DNA from 2 places in the Listeria rocourtiae subsp. hofi genome. Region 2 is predicted to be linked to the other one. Evidence: a T-box and tRNA genes for the amino acid it is inferred to sense, from the RefSeq annotation. Region 2 holds a T-box; the other holds one or more tRNA genes.
What was found. A T-box is a leader RNA that pairs with one kind of tRNA and senses whether it is charged. The one in region 2 lies ahead of ileS (isoleucine--tRNA ligase), so its partner is inferred to be a tRNA-Ile.

Region 1 (3,429 bases), on a different contig from region 2:
TTACAGAAAGAGGATGATTTAGATTTAGTCATGTATAAGGAAATGATTGAGGAGTTCTTAAAGACAGACGACTAGGAGTGTAAACCTGATACATGTTGTTATTAATTAATATTGTTGTGTTACTAGCGTTTCTTGGCATAGCAATTGGAGTAATCTTGTTTTTAATTAACTATGCTAAAAAATAATAAAGAAAGGGCACGCTGAAAAGTGATGTCCTTTCTTTGTGTATCTGGAATGTGTCAAAAAGCATACTTTTTGACACTGTCAGAAAAGAATGGAAATCACGTCTCAAAATATCCGAAAATGGATTTTGACATATGTCATATTGGTGATGTACTTTTTGACAGAAGAAGTCTAGTGAACTAACATTGTATTTAGAAGCATTCAACATGGATGATTCATGAGTATCGAGTACTTATAGTAAGTGATAAAGGAGTAACGGGATGACAAATGATACAGATACAGCAGCTGGGATGGAAGCGTATATCCGTGCTCATCCTGAAAAATCGGTGATGGAACTAGCGAATAAATTTAAGATGACAAGATATCGCATGGATACTATCATCAAAACAAATGAGATGCTTTATCACGAGCGTCTTGCTTTTAGAAAACAGAAAGAGGAGAAGCTGGCGGAAGCTGTTCAGGTCTATGTGAAGAAAAATCCAGATGCGACGGTGTCTCGGATTATGGAAAATGCTAGTGAGAAACCCATCGCTAAACAGACATTTCTTAGACTGATAGCTACCTACGATATTGCAATTGATGACATGCGTAAAGTAGATGAGCGGGTTATCCAACAAATGAGCGCGTATATGGAAAAGTATCCACATAAGACGCAACAAGAAATAGCGGATGATTTTCATCTATCGGTGTCGTATGTTGGGAGATTGATCCGAAAACATGCCCTACCTTATCATCGCAAGCGAAAGAAGAAGGGGGCTTTGGAGGCAAGAGAATTAGCGCTATGTCTCGCAAAGCACCCAGAATGGACACATCAGGAAATAGCAGCGCATTTGCAGGTGTCCCGAGAGACGGTCATGAAATATATTAAACAGTATCATCTTCTGTACATGCCGAAAAATAAAAAAGAAAAAAAGAAAATCGATCGAGACGCTTTACATGCCTTTGTGGTGGCGCATCCAGATTTATCTATTTTAAAAGTGGCCAAGCATTTTGGCGTATCAGAAGCTACCATGAAAAAGAGGATGGAAAAATACCATATTCCTTACCGAACACCGAGAAAAAAAGGGGAGCATTAGGGCCGTTTTTTCTTGTGGAAGGGGATGTTTTTCCTTGTGTTTCGCTGCCGTTTAGTATAAAATTCAGATTGTGGTACCAGTGAATGGGTATCGCTTCCTTTGAAGTAACCGTTTATACCAATGGGCGGTTGCTTCTTTTGTGTGGATCTGTAGCTCAGTTGGTTAGAGCAGACGGCTCATAACCGTCCGGTCGTAGGTTCGAGTCCTACCAGATTCATTTCCTATGGTTGCAAAAACACCCTAGCTGTATTATTATGGATATTAATAGCTTTCACTGGCTGTTATTTCTCGAGAGGCGATGACTCACTTACCGGAGTTGTCGTTTTTTCTTTTTTAGAGTATGTCTAGAACTTAAGATATATAGACACGTCTGAAATCGACGTGTTTTTTTGTTGAAAAGGTCTTGTTTATTGTCTATTAGGGGTAGAACCAGCATCTCTGAGCAAATCGGACATTACGCAATATTCCGACGATAACGGTTCAAATATGTTATAAAACGAGTTTCTTCAATATATGGGGTACCGAGCGCGAGAAGGGAATTTGTATCGATAAGGAATACAAATCCCTTTCCTACAAGTGATTTACACCTATTCCATGTTGGATAGAAGTTGGAGATACACGTTCCATGTATTTGATTACTAGGGGTCAATGAAAATTTTAGCCAAAATTTCCCCACATGTCATCTGTTTGTAACATAAGGAAAGTGTCTCAAAAACGATGGTTTATTAGGCTGTTTTTATTTTTCTAAGAAACATCTATTTTTTGTAGGGGTAGCGGCCGGAATTTGACATTTTTGTACGGTAGATAGGGTTAGAACCAGCAGCTTCGAGCAAATCAGACATTCTGCAATATTCTGACTATAATGATTTGAATTTCTCTACGATTGAGCTTCTTGTACACACTAGTGGTCACAATGGATCTGGCAGGACTCGAACCTGCGACCGGACGGTTATGAGCTGTCTGCTCTAACCAACGGCGCTACAAATCCACACAAAAGAAATAACCGTCCATTGGTATAAACAGTTACTTCAAAGGAAGCGATACCCATTCACTGGTACCACACTCTGAATTTTATACTAATTGGTAGCGAAACACAAGGAAAAACATCCCCTCCTACGAGAAAATACAGCCCTAATGATACCCATTATTTCTCGGTGTTCGGTAAGGAATATGGTATTTTTCCATCCTCTTTTTCATGGTAGCTTCTGATACGCCGAAATGCTTGGCCACTTTTAAAACCGATAACTCTGGATGCGCCACCACAAAGGCATGCAAAGCGTCTCGATCGATTTTCTTTTTTTCTTTTTTATTTTTCGGCAGGTACAGAAGATGATACTGTTTAATATATTTCATGACCGTCTCTCGGGACACCTGCAAATGCGCTGCTATTTCCTGATGTGTCCACTCTGGCTGCTTCGCGAGACAGAGCGCTAATTCTCTTGCCTCCAATGACCCCTTCTTCTTTCGCTTCCGCTGATAAGGAAGGGCTGTTTTCGCATCGCGAAATCCGTTAAGAATACTAGCATAACAGGCTAAATTATGAACTATAGATTTAGCTAGACAAGACCTTATAATTTTTGTTCAAAAAAGGGTTGCCATTCCATTAATGATAGTGAAAGGTGACTAATTGTAGCTCCTTAAGTTGCACAAGGCCTTATTTAGTCTAGTTACTTAATAAATACCCCAATTTTTTGATTTTTAGTACGCTGATTCGAACTATTGATAAATTTTTATAATATATCCGTTTATCAATTGATAAATAAGTGACATAAATTTATATAAATACAATCAAAATTCTCCAAGTAATTCGGACATTGCGAAATTGCATACAAGGATTCCAAGCGCATAGCCTTGTTTTATATCGGTAAGATCTGATTCAAATTACGAAGCAATTATTCGTCATCTATAAAGGTTTCCATTGCGTGCTCGATACCACCATAAGTTATTTGTTTTATATCTCGCCAGTAAAACTATGGGCCAATCAAATAAATCCAGAAAAGAAGCACTCAATCTTTATTCCTCGTAATCCTGATACACGGATGAGCAAGTAAAAAATTAATGTATTATTATTTACCCAAAAGGGCGCTATATCATCAACCTAGATTAATGTGCACCCCTTTATTGATCCTATCTCTTGACAATTAATTGTATAGCCTGTTCCAATTTTTTT
Region 2 (3,429 bases):
TATTGGTCAGATCCTTCCATATAAAGATCTGCTGGACGATTCAAATAAGGACGTGCTTCAAGAACTGCTTGGTGACTTGATCCTGAATCGAACCATACATCCATAATATCATTTTCTTTCGTAAATTCGCCGTTTGGACTACCTTCATGCGTAAATCCAGCTGGTAATAAGTCTTTTGCCTCGCGCTCAAACCAAATATCTGATCCATGCTCACGGAACAATTCTGAAATGTGATTAATTGTCTCATCTGTAATGATTGGTTCTCCATTCTCTGCATAGAAAATCGGCAGCGGTACACCCCAAACACGTTGGCGGGAAATAACCCAATCTCCGCGATCACGAACCATATTAAATAAACGTGTTTCGCCCCACGAAGGAGTCCAAGTAACACCTTGCACAGCGTCTAACAATTCTTGACGAAACTTGTTAATCGATGCAAACCATTGCGGTGTTGCACGGAAAATAACTGGTTTCTTCGTACGCCAATCATGTGGATACGAGTGCGTAATGAATTCCATTTTTAACAACGCGCCAACTTCTTCTAGCTTCTCCGTCACCATTTTATTCGCCGTATCATAAAATACACCTTCAAAACCAGGCGCTTCATCTGTAAACACACCACGATCATCAAGTGGTGCCAATGTCTCTAACTCATATTTTTGACCAATGATAAAGTCGTCTTCCCCGTGTCCAGGCGCCGTATGAACCGCACCGGTACCAGCTTCCGCCGTCGCATGTGCGCCGTTCATCACAAGCGAATCACGGTCATAGAATGGATGTTTCGTGATAACGCGATCTAACTCAGAACCACGCACTGTTTTTACAATTTCTGCGTTTTCCCAACCTAATGTTTCGCGAAGACTTGAGAAAAGCGCTTCTGCAACAACATATTTTTCACCATTAACAGTTGCTACAACGTATTCCAAATCTGGATTCACGGTAATTCCCATATTTGCAGGAATAGTCCACGGTGTCGTTGTCCAAATAACAATATTCGTACCGACATCCAATACACCTTTACCGTCTGTCACTTTGAACGCCACAAAAATGGAGGCAGACTTCTTATCTTGATATTCAATTTCAGCTTCAGCTAAGGCCGATTCACTAGACGGGGACCAATACACTGGTTTCTTCCCTTTATAGATATAACCTTTTTTCGCCATTTCGCCAAAAACTTTTACTTGTTCCGCTTCATATTCCGGTTGCAACGTGATGTAAGGATTAGCCCACTCGCCAGTCACGCCAAGACGTTTAAAACCAGCTCGTTGAATATCCACTTGTTTATACGCATATTCGGCGCAGAGCTTACGAAATTCAGCAACAGTCATCTCTTTACGTTTCACACCTTTATTCGCCAATGCTTGTTCGATTGGCAAGCCGTGTGTGTCCCAGCCAGGAACGTATGGTGAACGAAAGCCACTCATTGATTTTTGACGAACAATCATGTCCTTAATAACTTTATTCATCGCATGTCCCATGTGCAACTCGCCATTCGCGTACGGCGGTCCATCATGCAAAATAAACATTGGCTTATCCGCATTTTTTCGTTGAATTTCGTCGTATAAATCCATCTCTTCCCATTTTGCTTGCCATTCCGGCTCCTTATTCGGCAAATTTCCTCGCATTGGGAATTCTGTTTTCGGCATTAATAACGTATCTTTGTATTCCATCAGTTATTCTCCTTTATATAAAATAATTTCTCCGCCTTACTTCCAGTGCACTCAAACCTAGATAAAACGCAAAATAGACCCTCCCCTAAAAAGGGACGAGTCTATTAGTCGCGGTACCACCCTTGTTGACATCGACCTTGCATCTTTGCCCACTTCGTTCCATCGTTAACGCCGATATACGCTTCTTCCTAATCAGCACATAGCCTTTCAAAATCAGAGCTCCTGAGTGATTTCCACTTTCTGTCCTAATTACTGGTCTCTCACCATCACCAGCTCGCTTTAAAATAGAATCTATTTAGAAGAGTGTACTTATCTCAATTATAGCTTTTCTGCTTCATTTTCTTCTACGAATTCCTCTGGTTCAGCTGATTTCAATTCCGTTGCATCTACTTCATATTCCATCAGCTGCTTCCAATCATCACTCTTAATCAAATCCATTTGCGTCTCTACAAGTAAGCGCAGTCGTTCACGGAAGACCTTAGACTGACGTTTTAAATCCTCAATTTCAATCGCAACTTTACGAGCTTTTGATAGTGAATCACTCAAAATACGATCTGCATCTTTCTCCGCTTCACGCACAATTAACTTCGCTTCTTTATCCGCGTTATCAATCACTTGGTTTGCAGCTTCTTGCGCCACAATTAAGGATTTGTTCAGCGTCTCTTCGATATTGGTGAAATGCCCTAAGCGGTCATCTCTTGAAGATAGTGTCTCTTCTAAGCGTTTCTTTTCTTTAATCAGTTGTTCATAATCTTTAATAATTTGGTCGAGGAACTCGTTCACCTCATCCTCTTCATAACCTCTAAAACCACGGCTAAACTCTTTATTATGTATATCCAGCGGTGATAATGGCATGCTCAACACCTCCATATGGTCAAAACCTAACAAATTCTAGGCTAGCCCTTCTATTATACCATAAAACTTCATTCCTTATATACCTGTTCTTACTATAATAAAATTCTAACATTCTCGCAAGTATTATCTTCTCAAAAGCCAAAATTTTAACGTAAATAACCAATTTCTATCCGCATCTTATCTTTCTTCGTATGTCCATTTATTTCACCCAGCTTCACACGACCGTAACCGCGCGCTGAAATAATATCTAATTCTTCACATTCAAAATCTGGGTTCTCTACGGTTTTCCAATTTACTTTCACTAGCTTCCCTTGAACTAGTTGCTTCGCTTTTTGGCGAGAAATATTGTGCGCGGTTGCCACCACCAAATCCAGGCGTAAACTTGTAATCGTTGTCCCAATGTAATCCCAATCAAGACGCACTGGCAAAGCTTGGTCAAGATTCAGCTCTTCCAACATGATATTGACTTTCCCTATTTTATCAAGTTGCAAACCAATATAATCTTTCATCTCGCTCATCACAAAAAACTGCCAAAGCTCATTTTCTGTTAAGATATCACCAAAAATATCGCGTTTCATACCAAGTGACATTACTGTTCCAAGAATTTTCTGATGCGTTAGTTCCGTAAACTTAACTGGGTACCTAATATCGTACAACGTAATCTGAAAATCAGCATCTGTTGGCTCATAATAATCTGGATAAATAAGTGCACGGCGACGTTCTGCGTGTGCAACCCCACCCCAAAATTTCACCTTCACATGTTCATAACCACCAACAACCGATTCTAAAATAAGACGTTGACGCGGATCAAGAAAATCTGTTAATCGCGGTGTATATTGATCCTCAACCTGTACAATCCATTCTAAGGCCAAATCGATAAAACTATGTTCTTCCGCTCTAAAAT

Region 1: it encodes a tRNA-Ile, which carries the amino acid that the T-box ahead of ileS (isoleucine--tRNA ligase) is inferred to sense. The anticodon was not compared.

What each region holds. Positions count from the first base shown of each region.
Region 1 covers NZ_CAUYTL010000043.1:18,588-22,016, reverse strand. The annotation lists gene R8925_RS14225 (SMI1/KNR4 family protein) at 1-75, shown strand, start outside; gene R8925_RS14220 (IS630 transposase-related protein) at 444-1,259, shown strand; tRNA gene R8925_RS14215 (tRNA-Ile) at 1,403-1,476, shown strand; tRNA gene R8925_RS14210 (tRNA-Met) at 2,174-2,247, opposite strand; gene R8925_RS14205 (helix-turn-helix domain-containing protein) at 2,391-2,708, opposite strand; gene R8925_RS14200 (metal-sensitive transcriptional regulator) at 3,387-3,429, opposite strand, start outside.
Region 2 covers NZ_CAUYTL010000001.1:179,443-182,871, forward strand. The annotation lists gene ileS (isoleucine--tRNA ligase) at 1-1,670, opposite strand, end outside; T-box leader at 1,759-2,001, opposite strand; gene R8925_RS00910 (DivIVA domain-containing protein) at 1,989-2,525, opposite strand; gene R8925_RS00915 (YlmH family RNA-binding protein) at 2,672-3,429, opposite strand, start outside.